Regions from separate parts of the Brevibacillus sp. 1238 genome, predicted to be linked through region 3. Evidence: predicted binding sites of a transcription regulator. Region 3 holds the regulator's gene; each other region holds the start of a gene.
What was found. The regulator LexA, encoded in region 3, represses DNA repair genes until DNA is damaged. The targets are predictions, from matches to a motif close to CGAACATATGTTCG.

Region 1: ruvC (crossover junction endodeoxyribonuclease RuvC) is a predicted target of LexA. The motif match lies at 3,678-3,691, and genes of this name have one in related genera.
Region 2: M2298_RS23340 (carbohydrate kinase) is a predicted target of LexA. The motif match lies at 3,518-3,531, and genes of this name have one in related genera.

What each region holds. Positions count from the first base shown of each region.
Region 1 covers NZ_JARXWC010000001.1:769,035-778,910, reverse strand. Annotated here, with positions in the region: gene M2298_RS03510 (SpoIID/LytB domain-containing protein) at 1-1,101, opposite strand, end outside; gene M2298_RS03505 (DUF2905 domain-containing protein) at 1,285-1,503, opposite strand; gene ruvB (Holliday junction branch migration DNA helicase RuvB) at 1,500-2,498, opposite strand; gene ruvA (Holliday junction branch migration protein RuvA) at 2,503-3,120, opposite strand; gene ruvC (crossover junction endodeoxyribonuclease RuvC) at 3,117-3,617, opposite strand; gene M2298_RS03485 (hypothetical protein) at 3,742-3,933, opposite strand; gene M2298_RS03480 (hypothetical protein) at 4,068-5,159, shown strand; gene M2298_RS03475 (BofC C-terminal domain-containing protein) at 5,217-5,786, opposite strand; gene M2298_RS03470 (bifunctional 2',3'-cyclic-nucleotide 2'-phosphodiesterase/3'-nucleotidase) at 6,043-8,031, shown strand; gene M2298_RS03465 (phosphotransferase) at 8,092-9,120, opposite strand; gene M2298_RS03460 (LysM peptidoglycan-binding domain-containing protein) at 9,132-9,876, opposite strand, start outside.
Region 2 covers NZ_JARXWC010000013.1:126,535-136,410, forward strand. Annotated here, with positions in the region: gene M2298_RS23330 (heavy metal translocating P-type ATPase) at 1-1,129, opposite strand, end outside; gene M2298_RS23335 (pseudouridine-5'-phosphate glycosidase) at 1,334-2,260, opposite strand; gene M2298_RS23340 (carbohydrate kinase) at 2,264-3,364, opposite strand; gene M2298_RS23345 (MarR family winged helix-turn-helix transcriptional regulator) at 3,547-3,981, shown strand; gene M2298_RS23350 (FMN-dependent NADH-azoreductase) at 4,107-4,733, shown strand; gene M2298_RS23355 (DoxX family protein) at 4,810-5,196, shown strand; gene M2298_RS23360 (pirin family protein) at 5,250-6,011, shown strand; gene M2298_RS23365 (Lrp/AsnC family transcriptional regulator) at 6,176-6,616, opposite strand; gene M2298_RS23370 (MFS transporter) at 6,812-7,993, shown strand; gene M2298_RS23375 (acetyl-CoA hydrolase/transferase family protein) at 8,083-9,594, opposite strand; gene M2298_RS23380 (LytTR family DNA-binding domain-containing protein) at 9,745-9,876, opposite strand, start outside.
Region 3 covers NZ_JARXWC010000003.1:513,851-523,726, reverse strand. Annotated here, with positions in the region: gene M2298_RS10210 (peptide ABC transporter substrate-binding protein) at 1-457, opposite strand, end outside; gene ltaE (low-specificity L-threonine aldolase) at 707-1,744, opposite strand; gene M2298_RS10200 (HesB/IscA family protein) at 1,876-2,178, shown strand; gene M2298_RS10195 (HelD family protein) at 2,238-4,478, opposite strand; gene crcB (fluoride efflux transporter CrcB) at 4,516-4,881, opposite strand; gene M2298_RS10185 (DUF896 domain-containing protein) at 4,978-5,175, opposite strand; gene yneA (cell division suppressor protein YneA) at 5,268-5,603, opposite strand; gene lexA (transcriptional repressor LexA) at 5,916-6,539, shown strand; gene M2298_RS10170 (DUF456 domain-containing protein) at 6,586-7,071, opposite strand; gene M2298_RS10165 (DUF4269 domain-containing protein) at 7,198-7,767, shown strand; gene M2298_RS10160 (CD3324 family protein) at 8,052-8,366, shown strand; gene M2298_RS10155 (FusB/FusC family EF-G-binding protein) at 8,537-9,175, shown strand; gene M2298_RS10150 (hypothetical protein) at 9,596-9,876, opposite strand, start outside.

The sequences.
Region 1 (9,876 bases), on a different contig from region 3:
GTAATAGGCTTGCTCCATCACCGTATCGGAGACATTGGCAATCCCGTATTTGTTTCCTTGCCACAAGGCGCGAGTGCGCGACAGCACCGCCTGTGTTTTCAGCGCTTCGAGCGGCCAGCCCGGAGCCATTTCCGAACCGACAACGCCGTACAAGTATTGTTCCATCGGCAGTTCATTCACAACCGTCAGATGACCGTTGTATTCCGACAGCTCCATCTCCCCCCGGTATGTTCGCTGATCGCGCTCCACGACCCCGAGCAATGATTCGCCGTCCGCCTTTTTCGCCTCTACTGTCAGCTTGGCTTGCGGCGAGAACACGTACTTCCAGATCGGCTCGTCCGGCGATCCGAATACGTCTTGCTTCAGCACGACGTAAGATTGGCTCGAAGGTGCCGAGTAAGAAAAGTTCGGCAGCGCATTGCTCGCTTTGCGCGCCAGGGACGAGAGCGCTTCCTGACTGACTTCGTCGCCGATCCATACCGCGTATTTGACCTTCTCGCCGTTGGACAAAAGCACGGGATAAGCCGCGATTCCTTTTTGCTCAAAAGCTTCTTGCCACTTCTGCGCTTCGCTCAAGCTCTTGAACTGACCAGCTTCCAAGCGAAGAGGGCCTTGAACGATCGGCTTCTGGCCTGTCGCTTGTGCTACTGCCGCCACCTGTGCAGCTGCGGCCTGATACGTATCGTACGTGCCGCTTACGATTTGATAAAGCGTTTGTCCGCCCCGATTGACCACTTGAATCGAGCCTTCGTATTTTTTCTGGCTCATGAGTTGAGCGATTTGCTGCGCCTGATTCCAGTCAGAAGTCTGCGCTACAACCAGATGGTACTCGTCCACCCGGTAGCGGACAGCGTCTCCATCTAATTCAGGCAGCTCTATTTTGCCTTCCGGGCCTGTCAACGTCACTTCCATCCCTTTTTCAGCCGTAAGTGTAACAGAAGGGACTACTCCCCTGTATCCTTTTCCGATATCCACAAAAAGTGCTACCCGGATATTGTTGTCGCCAGCCGCCTGAGTCGGTACTGTTCCTCCCAGGAGAGCCACTGTGATCAGACCCGCCGAAAGGACTTTCCCCATCCACTTCTTTTTCATGTCGTCCAACGTCCTTCCTTTCTCCTGATTTCGTCGAAAATTGGCATGCGCTCCCATCTTTTTCGACAATCACTGGAGATTTTCCTGCCCTTTTTCCCAAAATGGGACCAATCCGCTTGCACGCAAAAAGCCATCGGGCACCCAGCTCCGATGGCGTAAGCTTTGTTCTACATGTGCAAAAGAGAAGCGCTCTCACTTGAAAAGCCGGATGACATACATCAGAAGCGACAGGACGACGCTAATCACAATACACGTCACAATCGGAAAATAAAACTTGACGTTTTCCTTTTCCACGACGATATCTCCCGGCAGGCGCCCCAAAGGCAAGAAGCGTCCGCCCACCTGCCACAACAAGCCGATGACGATCAGGACGGCCCCGCCGATGACGAGTAGCTTGGCTATTGGATTCACGATTTCATCTCCCGCCCAAAATGCTGGTACGCACTCGGGGTGAGCACACGTCCCCGCGGCGTCCGCTGCATAAAGCCGATCTGCATCAAATACGGTTCGCAAACGTCTTCTACCGTTTGCGCCTCTTCCCCGATGGTGGCGGCAATCGTATCCAGTCCGACCGGACCGCCGTCAAAGCGCTCGATAATCGCAAGCAGCAGCTTGTGGTCGATATGATCCAGTCCGCATGCATCTACTTGCAGCCGCTCCAGCGCTTCTTGCGCAATCTCTGTCGTGATGACGCCCTCGCCCTTGACCTGAGCAAAATCGCGCACGCGCTTCAACAGACGATTCGCCACGCGCGGGGTGCCACGCGAGCGTCTGGCAATCTCCTCTGCCCCGCCCTCACGAATGATGACTTGCAAAATGTCAGCAGCCCGCGACACGATAAACGTCAGCTCGGGAACCGTATAAAACTCCAGCCGGTTGACCACGCCGAATCGATCGCGGAGCGGAGCGGAGAGCATCCCTGCTCTCGTCGTCGCTCCCACCAGCGTAAACGGCGGCAAGTCGAGGCGAACGCTGCGCGCACTTGGCCCTTTTCCGATGATGATGTCGAGCGCAAAGTCCTCCATGGCCGGGTACAGCACTTCCTCGACGCTCCGGTTCAGTCGGTGTATCTCGTCGATAAACAGCACGTCGCCCTCTTGCAAGTTGGTCAAAATCGCCGCCAGGTCACCAGGGCGCTCGATGGCTGGCCCGGATGTCGTGCGGATGTTGACGCCAAGCTCGTTGGCGATAATTTGCGAAAGCGTCGTTTTTCCCAATCCGGGCGGCCCGTACAGCAAGACGTGGTCCAGCGACTCTTTGCGCATTTTCGCCGCTTCGATGAAAATTTTCAAGTTTTCCTTCACATGCTGCTGTCCGATGTACTCATTCAAATAACGGGGACGGAGGCTTAGTTCCGCAGCATCCTCTTCCCAGTTCATGTGCGTCGTAATAATTCGCTGATCCAAAATCCTACCCCCTCATGAGCAGGGCAAGCCCTTGCTTGATGAGCTTTTCAACACTCTCGCCCTCTTTGGATTTCTCCGACAGCGCGTTTCTGATTTTTTGCAGCTCGCCATCCGAATAGCCGAGCGCCGTCAAAGCGTCGAGCGCTTCGTTCAACGCGGATACCGCCTGCTCGCCTGCCGTCAGGTCGCCGGCTGCGACAGTCAAAATCGCCGATGGCGTATAGCCGACCAACTTGTCCTTGAGATCGAGAATAATGCGCTGTGCCGTCTTTTTGCCGATCCCGGGGAACTTGGTCAAGTATGTCACATTTTCTTGTTGCACGGCCATCACGAGCTGCTCAGGTGTAGCAGCCGCGAGAATCGCCAGGCCGCCTTTTGGCCCGATGCCGCTCACGTCGAGCAGCTTGCGGAACAAATCGCGTTCGTCGCGGGTCGCAAAGCCGTAGAGCAATATCGCGTCTTCGCGGACATGATGGTGCGTATACAGCTTCGTCTTGCTGCCCTCGTAGCGAACGAACTGGTACGGATTGGGACAAAACAGGCGATACCCGATCCCTCCAGTCTCTACGACTATGTATTCTGAATCCAGGTAACAAAGTGTCCCTTCCACAAAATCAATCATTTTTGAACTCCTTCCGAGATGGAGATAAACGCCTTAAACTGTGCGTGCGTAATCGCAATCCCCAACGCATCCGCCACGTCATCCGGCTTTGGCACTTCTTTCAGCCGCAAGAGCAGCTTGGTCATTTCCTGGATTTGCTTCTTCTCTGCCCCACCGTACCCGGTCACCGCCTGCTTGACTTGCATCGGCGTGTATTCGTACACGGGCACCCCGGCAAGCTCTGCCGCGAGCAGGATGACGCCGCGCGCTTGCCCGACGGTGAAGGCGGTTGTCACGTTTTTATTGAAAAACAGCTTTTCTACTGACATTTCATCTGGTCGATACGTTTCCAGCAAGCTTTGCATCGCTTCAAAAATTTGTTTCAGGCGAAGCGGAACAGGCAAGCCTGCCTCTGTCTGAATGCTTCCATACTGGACGGGACGCAATTGGCTACCCTGCTTATCCAGAACCCCAAACCCAACGATCGCAATGCCAGGGTCGATTCCTAAAATGCGCATAGTCCACTCTCCGTAGGCTTAAGTTTCTACTCTCTACTGTATCACAAAGCGCCCGAAAAGCGAACGTGTATTTCCATGCAAAAGCCCGCTCCTGCTTGCGAGGAACGGGCCATACGGCGTCGCTTTAGTGTTTGTTCATCCCGAGTGTATCTGACACATCATGCTGCATGTGGGCATATTCATCCACACCGCTCTGCATTTGCTCCTGGATTTTGTTGATCTGCTGGTAATTGAGCTTGTTGTGTCCCTGATTCAACTGAACGTACAAACGCTGATGGAACTGGTCTTTGTAGCTACCTCTTGGCATGGTAGACATATGAAAAGACTCCTCCTTCGATCACCGTATGCCTACAGTATGGCGTGCGACCACGACGCTTATGATGCCAAGATTTACACCTCATTGCCCTGCTTTTGTCAAGACAACATAACTGGTGGAGGTGCTTTCATCCGGTGCGACACTTACGATTTGCTTTCGTATTCATCTGTCTTCTCCTGACGCTGTTGATCCCGGAGCCATCCGCCCAATCTGCCCATGCCAAAAGCAAAGAAGAAATCACCGTATCTGTCTCGGTCTCACCCGCTTCTTCCTTTCACTCCACGTTGACGTTTCGCGCCCAGCACTCGTTTGTGAAGCAGCTGCTGCGTGCAAAGACAGTCGCGGCCTATGTGAATCCATACTGGGTCCGCGCGACTCTTGTCGTGCACAATCGCTATTTCTTGTACGATCACGACGGGAATTTGTTTGAAAAGGAACGCCCGCTGCAATACATGCTGAGCGCAAACTTGAAACAAAAAATCGAAGATCTGGTAGCAAAAGTGGAAAGTGTGCACTACGCCAAAGCAACTCCGTGGGAACAAGTCAAGCAGACTTTCGGCCGCATGGAATACGCAACCGTCATCGACCTGGAAACAGGGGAACGGTTTCACGTCCAGCGCCGGGCGGGCAGTCGCCATGCCGATGTGCAACCATTGACACGTACGGATACCCAAACGATGAAAAAAATTTATCAGGGCAAATGGAGCTGGAAGCGCAGGGCGATTCTCGTGGAGGTCAACGGCGTTTATTTCGCCGCCTCGATGCACGGCATGCCTCACGGTGCGGGGGCTATCGCCGGAAACGACTTTCCCGGACACTTTTGCATCCACTTTTTTGGCAGCTCTACCCACAAACGCAAGGAGCCTGACCCGAGCCACAGCCTGATGATCCAAAAAGCTTCCGGCTCTCTGGCCGCGAACTTGATCGGGGCATCTGCCGAAGAGCTGGTCGGCTATTTTTTGACCGCCCTGCACGAACAGGACATTCATTCGCTGCGGATGACGACAGACGGCTTTCCGCTGCCAGATCGCCTGGCGCAAGTAGCATCGATTCGCAAAACCGAGATGGTCATCCCTTCCGATGAAAAAGGTCCCTTGCTGCTGGAAGTGCCCGTTCACCTGACCTACTTCACGCGGAACAACGACGAGCGCAAGGAAAAGTGGACGTTTGTCCTCCATCGCCCGGTTCCGTGGGACAGATGGCGTGTCATCGCGGTAGAGCTATAAGGCTATAAATATAGAAAAAAGCCGGAATCGCTCTCCGGCTTTTCCCTTCCCTGATGATCATGGCGCATCCAGTTGAAACTCCCCATACGTGGAAAGAATGCTGTTGTACTCCGCGAGATTGCGGATGCGAATGCCCCGCTTCAAATTTTCCAGCTCTTCTTTGGGCAGATTCGCTTCCATTTTCTCCGTATTGATCCGGTAAAAGGTCTGGATGACGTCCTGTTCCGTTGGCACACCGTGAAACAAAGTCAGCATGCCGTCCGCTGACAGTCCGAAATGACCGTTTTCTTTGCAGGCAGGAGAAATGTCCTGCTCCCTTTTCATCAGGATCATCTTGGCGGCATCGGAAGTCACGATCTCCCAGCCTTTGTATTCTCCCATCGCTTGAGGGAGATATCCCGTGCCGACAGGACGCCGCTCTTCGTCTCGGACGCCACACAAATAGCTTCGCGTCAATACAAGCTCATATGGCTTCCCTGTCACCTCGGCCGTCCTGCCTATGCCCGTGTGCATCAACTGCGAAAGCCCCGTCCCTTTGCTTCCGCTGCCTGCCAGCAGGATGCCCAATACGACACCTGTGAGAAGCGCCGCGCTCCACGATGCGTACACCATCCATTTTTTTCGCATTGTTCGATGAACCCCTTCACAAGCTTTTTTTCTAGTGTCGCCATGTTGGATCGGGGCCATACATGAATCACTCAACATTCGTAATTGGCTAGAAATTCACTTCCACGAAACGACAAAACGAGGGAACATTTTATGATTTTTGTCAATAGCCAAAATTTAATAATCTTAACCTGCAATTATCTACCAATCTATTGATTCTAGTGATAAACTATTTTTGCTTGGTATTCATTGTGAACTTATGGAGGTCAATCAAAACATGAAAAAGGCAAACAAAAAAATGCTGACCGCTTTTCTCCTCAGCACTTCTTTAGTTGTCAGCGCTCTCACTTTCTCTACTACGCCTGTGAGCGCCGCAGCTAGTTCCACCCTGAAACTTCGCTTGCTCGAAACAACTGACATCCACACCAACATCGTGAACTATGACTACTATCAAGACAAGTCCACAGATGAATTTGGTTTCGCCAAAACAGCGACGTTGATCAAAAAAGCGAGAGACGAAGCGAAAAACAGCATTCTCATCGACAACGGCGACCTGTTGCAAGGAAACCCGCTCGGCGACTATGTTGCTAAAATCGATCCTTTGAAAGACGGAGAAACTCACCCGGTTTACAAAGCGATGAACCTGTTGAACTACGATCTGGGCAACATCGGAAACCACGAGTTCAACTTCGGTTTGGAGCACCTCGATCGCAGCCTGAAAGGTGCAAAATTCCCTTACATCAACTCCAACGTCTACATTGACGACAAGGATAAAAATCCGGACAACGATAAAAACATGTTCACCCCTTACCAAATCCTGGAGCGCAAATTCAAGGATGAGAGCGGAAAAGAAGTGACGCTGAAAGTCGGCGTAATCGGATTTGTACCTCCGCAAATCATGCAGTGGGACAAAGCGAACTTGGAAGGCAAAGTCATCGCCAAAGACATCGTGGAAAGCGCCAACAAATTCATCCCTGAAATGAAGAAAAAGGGAGCAGACATCATCGTAGCGGTTCCTCACTCCGGCATCGGTCCTGTTGAAGGCGGAGCGAACCTGGAAAACGCCAGCTACCAATTGAGCAAAATCGATGGCATCGACGCCATCCTGTTCGGCCACTCCCACCTGGTATTCCCGGGTCCTGGCTTTGAAAACATCCCTGGCGTTGACGGTACAAAAGGCACCATCAACGGCAAACCGGCTGTAATGCCTGGCTACTGGGGCAACAACCTGGGCGTGATCGACCTGACACTCACGCAAGAAAACGGCAAATGGAAAGTAACAGAATCCGTTACCAAAACCGTTCCAATCTACGACAAAACAAACAAAGCGTCCCTGGCTGATGCAGACAAAGCTGTACTGGACGCTGTAAAAGAAGATCATGATCACACAGTGGAATGGGTGCGTTCCGCAGTAGGGAAAACATCTTCCCCTATCTTCAGCTACTTCGCGCTGGTGCAAGATGACCCATCCATCCAGATCGTGACCAATGCACAAAAATGGTTCGTTGAGAAAAACGTGAAAGGTACCGAATACGACGGCATTCCAGTGCTGTCCGCAGGAGCACCGTTCAAAGCAGGCGGCCGCAACGGCGCAACTTACTACACGAACATCCCTGCCGGCACAATCGCCATCAAAAACGTATCTGACCTGTACATCTATCCAAACACGTTGAAAGCTGTCCTGATCAACGGTTCCCAGCTGCAAGAATGGCTGGAGCGCTCCGCTGGCCAATTCAACCAGATCGATGTGAAGAAAACAGAAGAGCAACCGCTCGTAAACGAAGCATTCCCAACTTACAACTACGACGTAATCGATGGCGTAACCTATCAAATCGATGTGACTCAACCATCCAAATACGCTGTAGACGGCAAGCTGGCTAACAAAGATGCCAACCGCATCAAAAACCTGTCCTACAACGGCAAGCCTGTCAAACCGGAAGACAAGTTCATCGTCGTAACGAACAACTACCGTGCAAGCGGCGGCGGAAGCTTCCCAGGTCTGGACGGCAAAAACATCATCATCGATTCTCCAGACGAAAACCGTCAAGTTGTCATCGACTACATCTTGAGCCAAAAAGACATCAACCCTGCGGCTGACAACAACTGGACATTTGCGCCAATCAAAGAAAAAGTGAACGTAACCTTCACTTCTTCGCCAGATGCGAAGCCATTTGCAGAAAAAATCTCCAACCTGAAATTCATCAGCCAACTGGAATCCGGTTTCGCCAAATTCTCCATCGACTTGTCCAAACCAGCTTCCAAATAAGCTTCGACGCAAGACAAACATCCCTCATGATCGAGGGATGTTTTTTCTTGCCAAAATCGGTTATCCGACAAAATGATATTCACCCCAGGGCGAACGCTGGAAGATGCGCTCCCCATCGTTCAAAAATTGTTGGCGATTTTGGGCAAGTCTTCCCTCCAGCATCACCAGCTGCAAAACGCCGCGCATATGATAACCGGGACGCCTGCTATACAGCCCGGTCACCTCGCGCAAAAAATTGTCCGGATAACGGAGCAATTGATGAACCGCCCAAATCTGGGTGTCGCTCAAGTAATTGATTTTACTGTATGCCTCCATCGCCTCTACGAACGATTCCATCCGATATTCCTGCATCAACAGCATGCGAGACATCAGCTGAACGAGATCGACAAGCTGGATGTCGTGTCCGACCGTATCCAGATCGATCAAATAGCAATTCCCTCGCTGCGTCAGCAAAAAATTGTGGCTGGCGACGTCGCGATGCGCCAATGTGCCTCTTTCCATCGCCATATACATTTCCGGAATCAGCGGAAGCTTGTGGGCGGATTGCAGCAGTTGCTGACCGTCACGCAGCACCTCATCGGCAGCGTGGGCAATGACTTGCTCCAGTTTGTTTTGCGGGCCGTTTTGCTCAATCATCCACGTCAGTCGTTCAAAGTATTCCATCCGACTCTCCCACTTGTCGAGCAAGGCTGGCTTGCCCTCGTAGGCATAGGAATGAACGACAGGGAAGCCTTGAGCCGCGACATGAAACCGCGCCAACGTCTCTGCTGTCTTTTTCACATCAAAGAGTGACGCGTTATCCGCTTCCTCGCCATCAATCAGCTTCATGATGGTGTAATAGCGATCCTCGAAAGGAAATATTTTGGCACCCTCGGTAGTTGATACGTAGTGAACTGTGTGAACAAAGCCTTTTTGCCTCAAGGCGTCGGCTAACTCCGTGACCCATACTGCTTTTTCCAACTGCTTATACCCTTTGATGATCCAGTGTCCCCGGTCTGTTTTGAGCAGATTGACATTCCTCTTAGGCTTAACCCCGTGCACCTCACAACGAAAAGCTTTTTCGATCGCTGGTATGAGTCCTTTGTTCATAACCGTCCCTCTCAGTACGAAGAGGATTCATCGAGTCCGTCTCCCCAGTTAGGCCATGCGCCTTGTTCCGGCATGGAAGCGACACATTGGGAAGGAGGGAACATCATGTTGTTGTGAAACGGCTGCGGGCCACGGCTGCTTTTCGCGCTTCTGCGCCTTCTCAATTCCGGGCTGTCCGAGGAACACTCACATGATGAAGACGATGATTCCACTGGTTCTGGGCATACAGGCAACTGCAGATGCGGCCGTCTTGGCGGATGCGGTGGCGGTGGCGGCGGAAACGGCATGGGCATCGGATAGAGCGGCATAGGGAACGGCATTGGTCGCATCATCGGCGGCATCATTGGTGGCATTGGTGGTGGCGGTCCGAATGGCATCATGCCCATCCCCGGAAATGGCGGCATCATTTGCCCCGGACCCATAAATGGCCGATAAGGAAACATCGGCTGACCAGGACCGCCAAACGGTCTTTGGGATGGCATTGGCCCCATCTGTTGAGGGCTTAGTAGCTGCTGCTGCCTGCCAGGAGGCATTGGCTGTTGCATCCTCGGTGCGGCACACGGTGGGCATGGCCGCACGGGCGGGCATGGCCTAAGCTGCGGCGCAGGCGGCATGAATGGCGGCATAGGACGCTGCTGCATGGGCGGCATTGGTTGCATCGGACGAACCTGTGCGGGCGGCATTTGTGTAAACGGCCTCACTTGGGCTGGCGGTCTGGTTGGTTGCACCTGCACAGGCGGGCATGGCGGGCACATG
Region 2 (9,876 bases), on a different contig from region 3:
AACCGTTTTTGTTCAAGGTGGCTCCGATGACGGCATCTCCAGCCGCTTTATCTACCGGGATGCTTTCCCCCGTCAGCATGGATTCATCGACCGCAGACTGCCCCTCCAGCACGATGCCATCCACTGGCACCTTGTCGCCTGGCTTCACGTTCACGATATCTCCAGGCCGCACTTCTTCAACAGGGATCGTAATTTCCACACCGTCGCGGACGACTACGGCTGTTTTCGCTTGCAAGCCCATCAGCTTGCGGATTGCTTCCGAAGAGCGTCCCTTCGCCTTGGCTTCAAACAGTTTGCCCAGCAAAATCAAGGTAATCAGCACAGCACTCGTTTCAAAGTAAAGCTCCAGCATGTGGGCGTGCGACCCGATGGACGAGATCGCCACGTACAGACTGTAAAAATAGGCAGCCGAGGTGCCGAGCGCGACCAGCACATCCATGTTCGCGCTCTTGTTGCGAAGCGCTTTGTAGGCCCCTGCGTAAAACTGCGCCCCGATGATGAACTGCACAGGAGTCGCCAAGGCCAGTTGTACCCACGGGTTCATCAGGAAGTCCGGCAACCAGATGAACGAAGTGAAGGAAAAGTGGCTGACCATCGACCAGAGCAGCGGCAGCGACAGCACGAGGGAAATCCAGAACTTTTGCGTTTGCCGCTTGATCTCGGCCATGCGGCGGTCAACCTGCTCCTCTTCTTTGCCCTCTTCCTTGCGCGTTGCCTGGTATCCCAGCTTTTCTACCTGCCGCACAAGATCAGACACGCCCACCTGAGCAGAATCGTATTCGACCGTAGCTGTTTCCATCGCCAGGTTCACGTTTGCCTTCAACACGCCAGGCATTTTGTTCAGACCCTTTTCGATCCGCGTCGAGCAGGCCGCACAAGTCATGCCTGTAATATTCAGCTCGACTTTGTCGGCGACGACGCCGTAGCCAAGCGCCTCGATCTTCGAGCGTATATCGTCGAGACTCGTTTTGGCCGGATCGAAGACGACTGTCGATTTTTCCAAAGCCAAATTCACATTGGCTGTTTCTACACCATCCAGCTTCTTCAAGCCTTTTTCAATGCGCAGCGCGCAGGCTGCACATGTCATCCCTGAAATCGGAACTGTAGCTTCTGCCGTTTTGGCACTCATACCAATTCCCCCAAATACCCTTAGAGGGTATATTTCATTGTATAGTTCCCCTTACGTTCATTTCTTATCACACTCTCAATATACAATACCCCCACAGGGTATATCAAGTGATTTTTTAAAAATTTTTCTCCTCTGCTTCTTTGGCTTTTCTCGACGCACAAAAAAAGCCCCCGATTTTCATCATCGGGAGCCTGGAATGACTGCTTATTTTCCTGCGTTCACTTCTTTTTGGTAGGCAGCAGCTACTTTTGCCGCTACTTCCGCATTGTGTCTTACGAGAGCGATATTCGTTTGCAAGCTTTTGCCTGCTGTCAGTTGTTTCACTTTGTCGAGCAGGAACGGTGTTACTTTTTTGCCTGCGATGTTGTTTTCCTTCGCTTCTTTGAGCGCCTGCAAAATTACGCCTTCGATTTGCTTGTGGTCAAGCGCGTCTGCTTCCGGTACCGGGTTGGCGATGATCAAGCCGCCAGTCAGACCGAGCTTCCATTTGGTGTTCATTAAAGTGCCGACTTCTTCTGGCGTATCCAGACGGAAGTCTACGCCAAATCCGCTTTCGCGAGCGAAGAAGGACGGGAACTCGGCAGTGCGGTAGCCGACCACCGGCACGCCTTGCGTCTCCAAGTATTCCAGCGTGCGTCCGATATCCAGGATCGATTTTGCGCCAGCGCATACAACCGCAACGCTTGTTTGCGCCAGCTCAGTCAAGTCAGCAGATACGTCCCACGTGATTTCGCCATCGCGGTGTACCCCGCCGATACCGCCAGTCGCAAACATGCGGATGCCAGCCAGATCGGCTGCGATCATGGTTGCCGCTACTGTCGTCGCACCGATTTTGCCGCTTGCGAGGATGTAAGGGAAGTCGCGGCGGCTCACTTTTTCCACCGATTTGTTGGTCGCGAACTCTTCCAGCTCGCTCTCGGTCAAACCGATTTTGATTTTGCCGTCCATGATTCCGATTGTCGCTGGCACTGCGCCATTGTCGCGGATGATTTGCTCTACTTCTTTTGCCATTTCGATGTTTTGCGGGTATGGCATCCCGTGGGAGATAATCGTAGTCTCCAGGGCAACTACTGGCAGGTTGTTCTCCAGCGCGTGGCGTACTTCCTCAGTAAAGGTCAGGTATTGTTTCATCTTTTATCGCTCCTTTTCGTATTGTTCAACGGTCAATTGCAGTTGTTCCGCTTTGAGCAAGGGAGAAACGGACTGCTCTGTCTGCAAAGTCAGAGCGGATGCTGCCAAACCGAGACGGCAAGCAGCCTGGAACGACTCCCCGTTCACGATGCCGTACAACAGGCCGGACGCAAACGCATCGCCTGCCCCTGTTACATCAACTACCTCAGTCGGATACGGCGCCATCTGCTCCGATACGTCCTCCGACTGATAAAAAATTCCTGCTTCGCCCATGGTGACGATGACGTGCTTGACGCCTCTCTCCCTGATTTTCTTGCACGCTTCGGCGCAATCCTCGATGGAGTTGATCGTCATGCCGGAAAGCAGCTCCGCTTCCTCCCGATTGGGCAGGATCGCTTCGACTCCGTCCAATTGCTGTGGGAGCTTTTTCGCTTTTGCAGAAGAGACCGGGTCAACAAAGAGTCGGATGTTTTCCTCCCGGCAACGGCTAATGATGTAGGCCAAGCAATCCTCCGGTATGTTCGTATCGATAAAAATCGCGTGGGCTGCTGCAATGTGCGACCATTTCTCGGCAAACATCTCCGGTGTGAGCGCGTCGTAAATATCCATGTTCGCCAAAGAAACGACCATTTCTCCATCGATATCGAGCAATGCGGTATACGTGCCTGTGCGCTGCGTAGGCAAGCGCCACACCTGGCTGATATCTACTCCGTGCTTTTTCGTCTCCTGCACGATCCACTCGCCTTCCTTATCTTCACCGATGCTGGTGAACAAGGATGTATTGCATCCCAGTCGTCCAAGGTTCTCCGCGATATTGCGGGCAACCCCGCCACACGATTCCATGATCGTAACCGGATTGGAGGAATGCAGACGCACGGCTTGCTTTCCACGCGCTTTTCGGTCGAGGTTCGCTCCACCGATGCAAGCGATCATGCCTTCGTCCCGCAATACGTACGCTCTGCCTTTAATCTCGCCGCGCTTGGTCAACTGAGCGATATACCCCGCTACAGCCGACCGCGAAATCCCGATCAAGTCAGCCAGCTCTTGCTGGGAAATGAACGGATTTTGCCGGATGTGATGAAGGATCAACATATCTTTCTCCACGGTCATCCTCCTTTCTTCTGATTAGCATTCACAGCTTTGTTTACAAACAAAAGTCTATCACAAAAACATTTGTTTTGCAAAGGATGATTTTATCCCCCCTCTATTTGACAAACGGATGCGACTTCATGTAAAGTTATCTTAAATTCAAGATATCGAAAATTCGTTGGAAAGGAGGGTTTTTCATGGATCGCAATGATTCCCTCGATCTTTTTGTCGTATTATCGAGATCATATAACTGGGTCACTGCCCACTCCAATCGGCACATCCGCCTGCACGGGCTGAATCCTACCGAGTTTGGCGTCCTGGAAGTTCTCTATCATAAGGGCCCGCAGCCATTGCAGCAAATTGGCGAAAAGATCCTGATCTCCAGTGGAAATATCACCTACGTTGTGGACAAGCTAGAAAAGAAGCAACTGTTGATTCGCAAACCCTGTTCGGCCGACCGCCGGGTCATTTACGCCGAGCTGACGGAAAAAGGCCATGCGTTTCTGGCAGACATTTTTCCTTCTCATCAAGAGGCGATTGAAAAAGCGGTCGCGGGACTTACCCCGGAAGAACAACAGCAAGCGATTGCTTTGTTAAAAAAGTTGGGACGTGCTGCTCAGGAGAATTATTAGACTGGGCAGCACCCACCGAGGGTAAAAAAGGTGTTGACAAAACCTTCAACACGTAATAATCTTAAAATCAAGATTTACACATTAAAAGTTATCTGCTTACAAAAAGAAAGGGGAATATTTTTCTCATGAGCAAAGTACTTTTCATTAAAGCAAATGATCGCCCAGTTGAGCAGGCAGTAAGCGTAAAGCTGTACGAGGCTTTCGTAAAATCTTATAAAGAAACGCATCCAAACGACGAGATCGCCGAGCTGGACCTGTTCGCAGAAAACCTTCCTTACTACGGAAACGACCTGCTCACTGCCATGTTCAAAGCTGGACGCGGCATGGAGCTGACTGCTGAAGAACAAAAAGGCGCTGAACTGGTGAGCAAATATTTGAACCAATTCACTGATGCAGAAAAAGTAGTTATCGCATTCCCTATGTGGAACTTCACCGTTCCTGCTGTTCTGCACACCTACGTTGATTACCTGTCGCAAGCAGGCAAAACGTTCAAATATACAGCGGAAGGCCCTGTTGGACTGATGGGCGACAAAAAAGTAGCTCTCCTGAGCGCACGCGGCGGCGTATACTCCGAAGGCCCAATGGCTGAAATCGAGCTGGCTAACCGCTACGTTCGCACGGTGCTTGGCTTCTGGGGCATCAGCAATGTGACAGAAGTGATCGTAGAAGGTCACAACCAATTCCCGGACAAAGCAGAAGCAATCGTAGCAGCAGGCATCGAAAAAGCAGCAAAACTGGCGGAATCCTTCTAAGGCCCGCCAGCCTTTCTTGTCCTAATATCTCAAATTTGAAATACTATAATTTAAAATAATTAAGGAGAGATGAAAAATGATGGATCTTGGATTGTTGATTATTCGCTTGGTGATTGGGTTGTCGTTTGCAGGTCACGGTGCGCAAAAGCTGTTTGGCTGGTTCGGTGGCTACGGTTTGAAAGGCACAGGCGGCTGGCTGGAGTCCATCGGGGTCAAACCTGGTGTTGCCATGGCCCTGCTTGCCGGATTGGCTGAACTGGTCGGCGGCTTGCTGTTTGCAGCAGGTGTCGGTACATGGGTCGGCGCTCTCCTCATTGTCTTCACAATGTTGGTTGCGATTGTGAAGGTTCACGGTCAAAATGGATATTGGGTAACGCAAAACGGCTACGAGTACAACCTGACTTTGATCGCTGTCGCTATCGGTGTCGCTTTGATCGGTCCAGGAGCATACGTTTTGTTTTAAGCAACACTCGCTAAGCCCGTAAGCCAGCATTCCACCAAGGGAGGACACAGCAGATGGAAATCCGCGTCTATACACAGAATGAACAAGCAAAAGGACACTTTGGCGACGGTGAAATCGTAGAAAACAAACCGATTGGCTTCCCCCACGAAGGTTCCGTCGTAAAACGGGTTGGCCCACTTTTTTACTGGGCATGGGCAAAATCACTGCAAACGTTTGAAATTCCTCTTCACCCGCATTCCGGCTTTGAAATTTTGTCCTATGTCTTGAAAGGTACAGTGGGTCATCGGGATACGCTGGGCAATTTGCAGCAAGTGACAACAGGCGGCGCTCAGATCATGCAAACAGGATCAGGAGCTTACCACGCCGAAGAATTGGGCAAAGATACGGAAATGTTCCAAATCTGGTTTGAGCCGCACCTGGCAAAAACCACAAAGACTCCGCCGACTTACAACCAGTATGATCACGAAGAGTTTCCAAGCGAAACGACGGATGGCGTATCGGTGAAAAGCATCATTGGTTCTCAAGCTCCCATTTCGCTCGTGACCGACTCTTCAATGAAAGACATTGCCATTCCGGCAGGCAAAGCTTTTTCGCTGGAGCTTCCGGCTGGCTACGCTCACGCTGTCGTCGTCGTGGAAGGCAGCGGGAACATTTTGGGTAGTGAACAGTCAGCAACTGCGAACACAGGCGACTTTGTCGTCGTTTCAACCGAAGCAGCGGAAACCATCACCTATCAGGCAAAAGACGATGCTCCCCTGCGCTTGGTGCTGATCCAGGTGCCGCTCGAAGTCGACTATCCGCTTTACCGCAAATAATTTCTTGTATCCAAACTGCAAACAAAAACCGCCCTTATGCATGAATATAGCCATAGCTTCACAAAGACCGTCACCTGCTCGTGGCGGTCTTTATTTTTTGTACATGAACGAAAGCGGCCCCGCCTGGCCTGGCTACAGCGGAGCCTTTTTTGCTGGGAAAACGCTCAAAAAATCTTCTCTTCCTCCAGCATCATTTTTTGTTCAAAAGGAGCCGTCAACACAATCAGCGTATAAGAGTAACCGAAATCTCCGGTGCGTTCCGAAAAAGCTACCAACTCCTCCGTAGAACGGGTGACGACCTTCAGCATGTAGTTGTACTCCCCGCTGATCCGGTACATGTCGGTCACTTCAGGCGCCTGCTTGCAAAAGTCGATAAAAGCGGCGCACTGCTTGGTGCGGAACATGACAAAAGCAGTCGTGTGCTTGCCCAGCTTCTCCTGCGAGATCGCCGCGTGATAGCCGGTGATCACGCCTTGTTCTTCCAGACGGCGCACCCTCTCCTTGACCGCTGGCTGCGTCATCCCGATGATTCGCCCCATCTCCGCCAACGGTATCCGCGAATTTTCATGCAACAGGCTAATGATTTTGTAATCGACCTGATCCACTTTTATCACCCTTTCGATTTCATAAGCGCTAACCTGCAAATAACTTGCTTCTATATAGAAATACAAGAGAAACACCTTGGTTCATGCATGTAAATTATAAAAATTGTTTCGTAAAATGTCACTACCGAGATGCTCACTGACCAGCGCGCGGTCAGGCGGCATGAAAAGCTTGTTTTTCCAAGGAGTGAAGCCGCTTTGTCCAGACGTACACTGATTTTGTTGCTGGCACTGGGAGAATTTATGGTGGGCACCGCCGAATCGATCGTAACAGGCATCATCGGCATGATCGCAAATGACACCCACGTCTCCGTCTCCCTGGCTGGCCAGCTTGTTACAGCCTTTTCCCTGGCTTTTGCTTTCGGTTCACCGATTTTGATTGCGCTCACGGCAAAAATGGAGCGCAAAAAGCTCATCCTCTGGGCGCTTTTTGTGTTCATCCTGACGAATTTGCTCGCTTTCGTCAGCCCTGGGTTCTCCCTGCTGTTGTTCTCGCGTATTTTGCTCGGGCTTTGCGGCGGCATTTACACGGTGGTTGCTCTCGCGCAAGCCGCCAATATGGCCTCCCCCGAGAAAAAGGGCAGCTCCATTGCCATCATTCTCATGGGCTTTAGCCTCTCGCTTGTGCTCGGCGTTCCGGCTGGCACGATGCTCGGCGAACTGTGGGGCTGGCGGTCTGTATTCGCCCTGATCGGCGTCCTGACCATCATTCCGTTCGCAGCCATTCTTGCCTTTTTGCCAAAAGAACAAGGCGAGGCAGCCATCCCCTTGCGCCAGCAGCTGGCAGCGTTACGCAACCGCCGCGTGATTCACGCCCTGCTCCTCTCTTTGTTCTTCGTCACAGGGTACTCGACGGTTTACACGTACATCACCCCGCTCTTGCAGAGCACGACCGCCATGTCTACCGCCTGGGTAAGCGCTACGCTGTTCATGGCTGGTCTCGCCAGTGTCGCGGGTTCGCGAATCGGCGGTGTCGCCACTGACAAATGGGGCGTCCGTCGCACCTTGTACATCAGCCTGGTAGTGCATGCGCTCGTCCTGTTGTTTTTGCCCTTGTCCACCATGCTGTTCGCAGGCGCGATTGTGGCAGTCATGTTCTGGGTGGCTGCGGTTCAGACGACTGTCCCTGCCCAGCAGTATTACCTGATTACTTTGTCTCCGCACTCGTCCCAAGTCGCGCTCAGCATCAACACCTCGGTTTTTCAACTGGGGCTGGCACTTGGCGCAGGGCTGGGCGGATTGATCGTCAACCATGCGGCGATTGTGCATGTGAGCTGGGTTGGCGGCTTGCTCGTGCTCGCAGGGCTGGGCTTTGCCGTCGCATCCTTTTCTCAGCCAAAAGAAAGCGGAACAGTAACAATCGCTTCCGCCAAAAGGTAAAGCAAGCACAGACACAAGCAAACCCGTCCAGGCATCGACGCCCGGGCGGGTTTGTTTTTTACCGCTGTTATTCTCCTACAACTCTTAAACTATACGAGAGCCGGCTCATGCGCAAGCATCGTGCCTTCCTGCGCGTACCGCACATGCCAGGAGAACGCTTTTTCCAATACGTGCGGAGTATGCCCGCCGCGTGTGAGCGCTTCTTCATAATACGCTCTCAATTGATCCCGATAGAGCGGATGGGCGCAGTTCTCGATGATTTTCAAGGCGCGCTCTCTTGGAGCCAGGCCGCGCAAATCAGCCAGTCCTTGTTCCGTGACGATAATATCGACATCGTGCTCGGTGTGATCCACATGAGACGCAAACGGAACGATGCTGGAAATTTTCCCGCCTTTGGCAATCGACTTGGTGACGAAAATGCCAAGACGAGAGTTGCGGGCGAAGTCGCCGGAGCCGCCGATGCCGTTCATCATTTTGCTGCCGGATACATTCGTGGAATTGACGTTGCCGTAAATATCCACCTCAATCGCCGTGTTGATCGCAATCAGTCCGAGACGGCGGATGATTTCCGGATGGTTAGTAATTTCCTGCGGACGCAGCAACAGCTTGTCGCGGTATTGGGCAAAATGACGCGTGACGTGCTCCATTTTTTCGGCAGTCAGCGTGATCGAACAGCCGGAAGCAAACGAGATTTTTCCCGCATCGATCAAGTCAAATACCGCATCCTGCAATACTTCCGAATAAACAGTCAGGTCGGTGAACTCCGAGTCCAAAAAGCCGTTGAACACCGCGTTGGCTACAGACCCGATGCCCGATTGCAGCGGCGCGAGATTTTTCGGCAAACGGGAAGCTTTCACTTCCTCGCGCAAAAACGCAATCAGATGGGCGGCGATCTGAGCTGTCTCCTCATCCGGCTCCACAATCGTCGATGGCGAGTCGAGCTGGTTCGTCAACACGATGCCTTTGATTTTATCCATATCGACCACAATTCCCGCTGTGCCGATTCGCTGATCGACTGCTGTAAGCGGGATCGGCTCGCGCTCTCCCTGTTTCCCTGGTGTGTAGATGTCGTGAATGCCTTCCAGTTCAGCAGACTGAGCCAGATTCAGCTCAACGATGACATGCTTCGCATAATCGACGAAGATGTTCGAATTGCCGACGGATGTGGCCGGAATGATCATACCATCCTCCGTAATTGCAACCGCTTCCACAATCGCGTAATCAATGGCGGCCATTGCTCCCTGACGAATCAGCTCTGCCGTGTGGGACAGATGCTGGTCGACAAACATCATGCTGCCGTCATTGATTTTTTTGCGCATCACGGGATCGGCCTGAAAAGGCAAGCGTTTGCTGACGATTCCCGCTTCCGCCATCACGGCATCCACATCGGAACCGAGCGATGCGCCTGTATATACGTTCACTCCAAAAGGTTTGTTTTCTCTTTTGACCAGCTCGGCCAATGCGAGCGGCACGACTTTGGCATCCCCTGCACGAGTGAAGCCACTTAACCCGATCGTCATGCCATCCTCGATCCAACTCGCTGCTTCCTCAGCTGTCACGATTTTATCTGCCATTCGTTTATCGCGTAAGCGCTCCCACATCATTGTGACCCCCTATGCCATCTTTTCTTGCTCCTACACTAGCACAAGGAATCTGAGCGGGCACTCAATTTTCAACAAAGCAGAATATTTGAGCAGATAATTAGAAAAAAAGACAGCGAACCATTCTCAGCGAAACGACGTTGTTCCTTGTTAAAAGCCGAGCAGTTGCCGGAACGCACTGGCATACGTCTGACTCACGGGCACTCTCGTCTTCTGCTTGTCCTTCATCTCCAGCAAAAACGTCGAGTGAAAATGCGGATGGATGAAGCCAATCGCCTCCAT
Region 3 (9,876 bases):
TGATGAAATAAAGCATGTAGGCGTATTCCGATCCTGTTTGCGGGTCGAGATTGCGTTTCCAGGCAAACTCAAAATCGTGTGCCGTTACCGGATCTCCATTCGACCAAAGCGCGTCTTTTTTCAGTTGGAACGTATACGTCAGCATATCTGGCGAAACCGAATACGTTTCAGCCATCGCGCCCGCAATTTTCCCGTCCGTCCCATAGCGTGTCAGACCCTCGAAACAGGCCGTAATGACGTCAAAAGAAGTTCCATCTGAAGCAAGTCCCGGGTCGGCCGTAGGCGGTTCTCCCCCATCTGCGTTCCAGTTCAGGACCATTTCTTTCGCTTTGGCTGTGTCTGTTTTGGGTGCTTCGGTTCCCTTGTTGTCTGTAGCTGTTGGCTGCGCTGTGCTACATCCAGTTACTAATTGAAAAATCAGAAAACTAGCCAAAAGTGCGCCCATTCGCTTTTTCAAATCTGGCATCCCCCTCGTCTGTATCGAGTTCGCGATGATGACTGAAAGATAGGCTCCAACTCATCATTATGCTATCGCATTACAGTGAGAAAGGAACTGGACGACTTGGTTAAAAATATTCTCTTTATTCCGAAAATTTTTGTACAATTTGTCGAAAGTCGGCCGCAAGTGAACGGTGCAATCAGAAAAAGCCAATCCGCTCCCCGATTCAAGCAGACTGGCTTTGCCCATGATTGGTGCCCGCAACAATTATCCCGAAACCTTCGCCGTGCCAATGAGTTCTTCCACGATTTCCAGCACCCTGTTTGCTTGCTGCTCATCAATGTGGCGATGAGTGGTAAAGCGGATCACGTATTCATCGAAGTCGACTGCCAGGACTCCTTTGTCTGCAAGACGCTGCAAAAAGGCAACTGCCGTCTCCCGGATCGAATCCGTCTTCACCAGCACGATGTTCGTCTCGACAGGCTCCACTTCGAGCGACAGCTTGCGGAACCCTTCAGCCAGTTGCTGCGCACGCGCGTGGTCTTCCGTCAACCGCTCCGTCATCTGTGTCAAAGCCACGATTCCCGGCGCTGCCAAATACCCTGCCTGACGCAAGCCTCCGCCTAGTTTTTTTCTCCACCATCTCGCTTCTTCGATAAAGGCCCGATCCCCCGCCAAAAGAGAGCCTACAGGCGCGCTCAAGCCTTTGGACAGACAGACTTGGACGGTATCGGTATGCTGGCTAAGCGCAGACACAGGCACGCCCAGAGCTGCCGCCGCATTGAACAGTCGTGCGCCATCCAAGTGAACGGGGATGTTGTGCTGTTGCGCTACCTCATGCACGCCCTTCATTTGCTCGATCGTAACGACCGCGCCGCCCGCCCGGTTATGTGTATTTTCGATACAAATCAGCTTCGTGCGCGGAAAATGAATGTTGTTGCCGCGAATCGCCTTTTCCACATCTTCTGGACGCAGGGCGCCCCGTTCTCCCGCCAGCGTCCGTGTCTGCACACCAGCCAAAGCCGACATCGCGCCGCCTTCGTAATAAAAAATATGAGAATCCGCTTCCGCAATGACCTCATCGCCGTTCACACAGTGCGTCAACACGGCAACCTGATTGCCTTGCGTGCCGCTTGTGACAAACAAAGCCGCTTCTTTCCCCAGCAGCTCGGCTGCAATCTGTTCGAGTCGGTTAACGGTCGGGTCTTCCCGGTAAACGTCATCGCCCACCTCGGCATCTGCCATGGCCCTAAGCATCGCTTCAGTCGGTTTTGTGACGGTATCGCTGCGCAAATCAATCTTCATGAAAGCGTCCCCTTTTCGCAAGTTTGTCTAGCAACTCTATCACCCAGAACACTTTCCACATTGCATCTGCATTTCCCTCTTTGCTAAGATGGAGAAGAAACTCACATACATACAGTTAGGAGACTTGACCTATGAAGGTAAAGATTACCAAAAATGCAGCGAAGCAGCTCGGCACAATCATGGAACAAGAAGCAGACAAAGACCTGAAGCTGCGTGCCTATATCACTCACGCGCACGGTGACCATGCGCACTACGGTCTTGCTCTGGACAAGCCAACCGAAGAAGATGTAGTTGTTTCCACCGACAAGGAAATTGACGTCATCGTGAAAAAAGACGAGCCATTGCTCGATGGCATCATCATCGACTACTTGTTCCTGCCACAGGAAGGCTTCGTCATCACCAATCCGTCCAAAGGAAATACAGGCGACCATTAATCGGTTCAGCCAGGAAAAATCCCCTCTGCTGTTATTCAGTCAGAGGGGATTTTTCCTGTTCACGCCTGCGTATACAGTTCTTGTGCGAGGTTAGCTAAAAGCGGCGCTTCTTCGCCTGCCATCTGCGTCATCACCAGCCGGTGGACAGGTCTTGTCATCGCCACGTACAACAGCTTCGCGTCCCACTCGTTGTTTTGATAAGATGCAACATCGAGCAAAATCACGGCGTCAAACTGCAAGCCTTTTGTCAAATAAGCTGGCATTACCGTTACGCCGCCCGGAAACTGGTTGTCCTTGCTGCCGAGAAGCGTCAGATCGGCGATGCTTTCGGCAAGAGCCTTGTGCGCCTTTTTGCTCGCCAAAATCGTTTTGGTGACAATCGCAATCGTTTGAAAGCCTTCCTGTTGCAAGGCGGCGACTCGCGAACGAATATCGTCCCACAGCTCGGCTCTTGAATGGGCATGAACCATCACCGGCTTTTCCCCATGGCGCAAAACCGGCTTGGCGAGAACCGTCTCCGGCAGATCAATCTGTCGCAGCACCTCATTGGCGCATTGCATGATTTCGATCGTCGAACGATAGCTTTGTGCCAGCGTATAGTAGGCGGGACGAAGCTGCTCAAAAATGCCTTGCGTCAGCTCTTCCCACGCGTGAATGCCGCGATAGCTGTGGATGCCTTGGGCAATGTCGCCAACGATGGTCATGGAATTTCGCTTCGTCGCAAGCCCGATGACCGCAACCTCCAATGCGCTCAAATCTTGCGCTTCGTCGACAACCGTATGATCAAAATGCTCCGCTTTGTTCATGCCCTCGATAATATGCTGCAAGTACAGTAGCGGCGCGATGTCTTCCGGCTCCAGGCGCTCCTGTTCCAGCAGTGCGGCAGAAGAGGTGCTGACATCACGGATCACCTCGTCCGGGATCGCAGTCGGAGCAAGCTTGCGCAGCAATTCCTCCTCTGCAATCAACTCCCGATACGCCGCAAAAATATCCAGACGCGGAAAGCTGACCAGGTATGTATCCAAAATCTGTTCCAGCATTTTTTCAAATTTGGCCAGCCCTTGCTTGTCGAGATCGACTTTTCGTTCACGCAAATGCGAAAACAGCTGCTTGTTCATTTCCTGCTTCAAATGTTTGCGCAGCGCGTCTACCCTGCGCTGGTACGGCAACGCCCCGAACTGCTCCAGGAAAAATTGCCGGATCGTCTCTCCCGGAATGGAGAAGACTTGCTTTGTTTTGTTGTATAGAAAACTCAGTTTCTTGAAAGGGATTCTCGTCTCAATCACGTAGCGAATGTATTGCTCCATCGCTTCCTTGCACGCCAGTGAGCCTTTGAAGCGCAGCCTGTTGCGAGTAATCTCCTGTTCACGCTGATCCTGACCTTCCTCAAAAAACAGCTGCAACGGCTTGTCGGGACTGACGATCCGCCAGCCTTTTGGCATGAGCGGTTTGACGAGCCGCGCCGCCCAGTCCACAAATGTCGACTGCTGGACATCGTCGACGCCGAGTTCAGGCAGCACTTCTGATATGTACGTAAGAAACATCCGGTTTGGCGCGAACACCATGAATTTTTTTGACATCATCGTATCCTGATAGTTGTAGATCAAGTACGACAGCCGATGCAGGGCGATAGTCGTCTTTCCGCTACCTGCCACCCCTTGCACGACGATCGGCCGATCTTTTTCCGCCCGGATGATCTCATTTTGCTCTGACTGGATCGTCGCCACGATATCTTTCAAGCGACTGTCATTGGCCATATTCAAATTCGCGTTCAAAAACTCGTCGATGAAACCTTCCTGCAAAAACTCGTCCGGATGCCCCATTTCCCGATTGATCGTCTCTTTCACCGCTCCATCGTAAATCCCGACAATCTCTCCGTCCTCAATCGCAAAGTTGCGCTTCAACCGCACCTCTCCACGGACAATCTCGCGCCCCATCCGGTAAAACGCATCCTTGCTCTCTCCGGAGTAATAGAGACTGGCAATGGGCGCTCGCCAATCCACGACAATCGAATCGAACGTATCACTGCGGACAATTCCGCGTTTTCCGATATACACCTGATCCAGCTCGTAAATCTCGTCTTTGAGAAAATCCACACGTCCGAAATACGGTTTGTCTCGCCCGTGATCTTCTAGATACCGCAAATCTTTGGCCTTGTTGTAGTTCACGACCTGTTTCACATAGTCATCGGTTGCTTCGTTAATTTCCTCACGCAGTTGAACAATCTCGTCGTCAATGAGCGCAATCGTCTCTTTCAGCTTGTTTTGTTCTGCTTCGTAATCGCGGTGCTGGGTACTCACACCCATCCCCCCTCTCAGCTTTATCCATTATTTTTTATTATTGCATTTGCCGGGCAAGCCAAATCCCTACGGCGCATGAGGACAGCCCGACCACGATACTCGCGAGTGCATACAGCGTCCCGCGCAGCCATTGCCCGTCGCCCCAAAAAGAAACAACCTCCAGAGAAAAGGTGGAAAACGTCGTGAAGCCACCCATAACCCCTGTGGTAAACAAAATATACGCTTCGGGAGAAATGCCTCCCCGCTCTTTGCCGATCACAAACAACACGCCGATCAAAAATGAGCCGATGATGTTGGCTAACCAGGTGCCGATTGGCCACCCCGGCTGATTCGCCGCCAAAGACAACCAATAGCGAAACAATGAACCGACAGCACCGCCTACCGCTACAGCCACCCACGCCATCTGTTTTCCTCCTCTGTCGAATACCTGATAGTCATAAGGAACAAAAAGACACCCGAGCGTCAAGCAAGGATGTCTGCCTTATCAATACAAGTGAGCTTAATGTTTGGGACGATTCTCTTCAAGATCTTCCACATAACGGATGGAATCGAGATTCGCTTTCAGCGATGCCTTGACCGCATCAATGTACTTTTGTCGCAGAGCTTGCTGCTCTTGCTTTTCCTCATCGGTCAAACCAACCTCGCGCGATTTTTTGACCAGTTCGTTGATTCGTTTGATTTCCGCGTCAGATACCACGTACGGTTCCTCCCACCCAGTAGTAATGCCGTTTAATTATATCACATCAGGGCGAACTCGCAAGATGGAGACGAACCGGCAAGTGCTTTCTATCATTTCGGATCGGGAATGAGCAAGGTCTGTCCCGGATAAATCAGATTGCTCTGCAGATCGTTCGCCTCTTTAATATCCTGGATCAGATCGCGTACATCGACCGTCTCCGTTTGATGGCGGACTGCAATGGTCCACAAGCTGTCACCGTCGCGAACCGTCACTTCTGTTCCTTTTAGCGGCTCAGTGTGCGAAGAAGCAAACACCAGTTCGGTCAACAAGTAAAAAAAGAGAGAAAACGTAATCAGGAACAACAGGGCTTGGCCTCTGGTAATACCAAAACGGACGCGACGGGACGATTCTTTTTCAAAACGGTTAGGAATAGACATGACATTCATGGGATAACCTCCTGCAAACATACGTTCTATAAGTTCGTACCCTAATCATAAATGAGAACATATGTTCATGTCAATACGAAAACCTGCCCCTTTGCAAAATTCACGCAGGTGACGGCAAGATGGCCAATTCCCCTTTTGGTATGGGACAATCCGCGAACAGCCATGCTTCTGGCTCGCACCAACCATTCGACAAGAAACGTTCTTTCGGGCAAAAATTCCTGTTCGCCTTTTTATCGAACTTATGTTTGTCGAACGCAAGCTCCCATGGTATAATATAGGAAAATATGTTCGAGAAATCAGGGGTGTCTTTTTATGTCAAAATTATCTAGCAGACAACAAGCCATCATCGAATTCATTCGGAAGGAAGTTCGCGACAAAGGTTATCCTCCATCTGTGCGCGAAATCGGCGAAGCTGTCGGACTGGCTTCCAGCTCTACCGTACACGGCCACTTGGCCCGCCTGGAAAAGAAAGGCCTGATTCGCCGCGACCCGACCAAACCGCGCGCGATCGAGCTGTTGTCTGAAGAAGATCGCTTCCAGGACAACTTCGAAGACTCCGTTGTCCGCGTTCCTGTCATCGGGAAAGTAACTGCCGGGCAACCGATCACGGCGATTGAGGACGTAGAGGAATACTTCCCGCTTCCAGAAAATATCGTGACTTCAGACAAGGTGTACATGCTGCGCGTGTCCGGAAACAGTATGATCGACGCCGGAATCCTCGACGGAGACTACGTCATCGTGCGCCAGCAGCATGTGGCAAACAACGGAGATATCGTTGTCGCCATGACCGAGGAAGACGAAGCAACCGTCAAGCGCTTTTTCAAAGAAAAAAACCACTTCCGTCTCCAGCCGGAGAACGCCACGATGGAACCGATCATTTTGGACGCCGTTTCCATCCTCGGCAAAGTCATCGGCGTCTACCGCCTCATTCACTAATTTCGCGGCATACAAAAAGGACAGCCATCGCTGTCCTTTTTTCTCTCTATCTGGCGAGGAAAAACCAGATAATCATGGTCACCTGCAACACTACTTTGACTACTGCGCTTCCCAAAAAGCCGATCAGGGAGCCAAAGCCCGCTTTGACCGCCCGCTCGAAAGGCTGGTTCTGCACCAACAGCTCCACCAGCACGACAAAGACAAACGGCAAAATGATCATCCCAAATGGCGGGAACACGAAAATCCCGAGAAAAATCCCTGCGGCAGCCGCCACCGATGACCATTTGGAGCCGCCGTATTTTTTCACGAAATACATGTTGGTCAACAAGTCAGCGCCGTACAGCAAAATACTGAATACCACCATTCCCCACCAGAAGGACGCTGGCAACCCCGCTCCCGGATCTGCTATGAAAAAGTGGTAGAGCAAAAAGCCTGCCCACAGCAAAATCGTATCGGGTAACACAGGCAAAAATATACCTGCAATACTGAGCGCGAATAGCACCAAAACAACGATCCAGAGTAAAATATCCATCTGCATGCACTCCCCTCACATAGGTAATACGAGCAAAAGCGATTTTTGTTGCACACTTGTTTTCGCGAATCTATCATACTTGTTGCGACAAACATCTGCAAATACCGAAGGAAACAGGAGTTTTCTATGACGAGAAACTGGCGTGATCTCACCTATTTGCAAAACGGTACAGCAAAACAGCAAACAGCCGCACGAGCCATCGAACAAAGCGCGGTCTTGCAACGCCTGCAAGCTTTTGATCCGGTGCTCGCCGGAACGATTCCGCTCGACATCGATCTTGGCGACAGTGATTTGGACATCGTCTGCGAATGCTACGATCTTGAGCTGTTCGCCGAGATCGCCCGCAGCTTTTACGCAGACTGCGAAGGATACCAGGAAGCCCGCATGCCGGTACAAGCTGTGCCCACATGTCTTGTCTCCTTTTTTGCCCACGGCTTCTGGTTCGAGCTTTTTGCCCAACCGCGCCCCGTCGAACAACAAAACGCGTATCGGCACATGATCATCGAACATCGCTTGCTGCAACTGGCAGGACCGAAAGCGCGGCAGCACATCCGCCAGCTCAAGCAAAACGGCTTGAAGACAGAGCCAGCTTTTGCCTCCTACTTTCACATCCCGGGAGCTGACCCGTACCAAGCGTTGCTTGCGCTGGAGCCATGGACAGATGATCAGTTGCTTGACCTGATCGTCGGCCGATAAGCCGCAAAGATCGTGTTTTTTGAGTAACTTGGCAAAGCGCTCGCAAACATCTGCGCATGAAAATCGCTGCAAGATGATCTATAATGGAAGGAACTGCGCAGAGTTTGCGTACTGCACAGGAAGGTATGAATCGTGATCGAGGGGGTGTATGGTTGGTGAATGGATTCAGTTTGCCAGATACTGCAGCGTCTCATGCAAAGCCTGGAAATAAAAAGGCGATACTTTGCATGAGGTGGACAGTCGTTTAGACAATACATCGCCTACCGTTATGTATCTCATTTTTTATTTTCCGGCTTTGCCCCTTATTTGAATGCCAAAATAAGGAGCGAGCGAAAATGAAATATGCGAATGCAGCCAATATGCTGCCAGAAAGCCTGATTGCAGAAATCCAGAAGTATGTGCAGGGGGAAACCATCTATATCCCGAAGTCAAAAACCACGCATTATAAATGGGGAACCCGCTCTGGCGGAAGAAAACAGCTGGATGAAAGGAACAACCTGATCCGCAACGCTTTTCGCGAAGGTGTGTCCATTCCACAGCTGGCCGAACAGTACTTTCTCTCGATCGAAACGATCAAAAAAATCGTATATGTCAAATAGACTCAGGCACTGATCTGTCCCCAGGACGATCAGTGCTTTTTCTATGCCGAGTTTTGTTTAGAATCGTTCTCTCCCTATCAAGCGCAGCCGTTTGCTTTTAAAGTAAAAGAGACAAAACTGCTGCGTTCTTCCACCAGCGCAGCGGACACATACAGGAGGTACACGATCACATGCAACCGTTTATTTTTCCCCACCACTACAACTTTATCAAATGGCAGGTGCAAAACTTGTTGAATGCGTATACGGGCAGCACGGATTTGAACGTCATCCGGGCACGAAAAGACATTGCGCAGGAAGCGGTTTTTCAGCTGTTCGCTGATCTTTCTGACGAACAAAGACAACTACTTGCGCCAATCCGTTCGCTGAAAGAAAAGAACGAAGCCAAACAGTTTCTGCTGTCTTTGTCGCCTTATGTTGTTCCGTTTCCCGCTGTTACCGAGCAAGCGATCAAAAAAATGTACCCGAAGATCAAGAAGCTCAAGCCACCAGTAGCCGCCGAGCTTCCGTATGCCGAGTTGTCGTACATCAGTTGGTTCGACAACGGTTCTGATAAAAAATTTATCATCGCCAACTACCCCGACAAGCTGATCGGTATCCACGGCACTTTTACGCCCATAGCGAAGAAAGGCATCTGTGCCATCTGCAACAAAGTTTCCGACATCGGCATGTTCGTCCTGGAAGCACGCGGTTCAAGTGACGGCACGTATTTGAAAAAAGGAAACTATTTATGCCAAGACAGCACAACCTGCAATCAAAACATCCGCTCTTTGGATAAACTGCACGAGTTTTTAGCTCTCATGATCAAATGAGGGACCAACAGCAACTTTCTGGGCAAAAACGATGACAGCTCCTTGTTCTCATTCATGAACAAGGAGCTGTTTTGGCAAAAAAATGAACCCCTCGTGCAGCTCAAGGGGTTGTTGATGGCAAGCGGGCGAGAGGTTGTATCTGATTCTCTCAAATGGAATCCATTATAAGCCCGCTTCCTGTGTGGAAGGTGCACGGAGAGATGGTTCCTTCCACACAGGATACGCCACGAGGAGGGCGATTTTCATCGAAGATGGCGTCCATCAACTAAAGCGAGGATGTTCCTTTCGGGTACTTTTACTATACTTTGCCTGCCTCTCTGCCGTCTCCTATCGAAAGTTAGGTAGGGGTTAATTTTTTTATCTCTTCATCACTCATAAGCAGACAGCCTCATAAATAACCGGAAAGCGAACCGCGTTTAGTCATGAAAAAGGGGCCGGAATTTTCACTAACACATAGTCACCCGTCCACTTTTGGGTAGTTACAATCAAATTTTCTCCTTGTTTTTCAAAGAAGAGGCCACTACCTTCTTTTTGTCGGAACGTCCATCCTTTTTGACTGACCATTTTCTTAATCAACTCATCAGCTGCGGATGCATCTCGTTCGCGTATGATATACCATTGTTGACCGTTTTCGTTCGATAATGTAACGATTGGTTTGTCAGAGTCATTCAGCTTTTCTATCACCGCTTTTTTGCTCATAC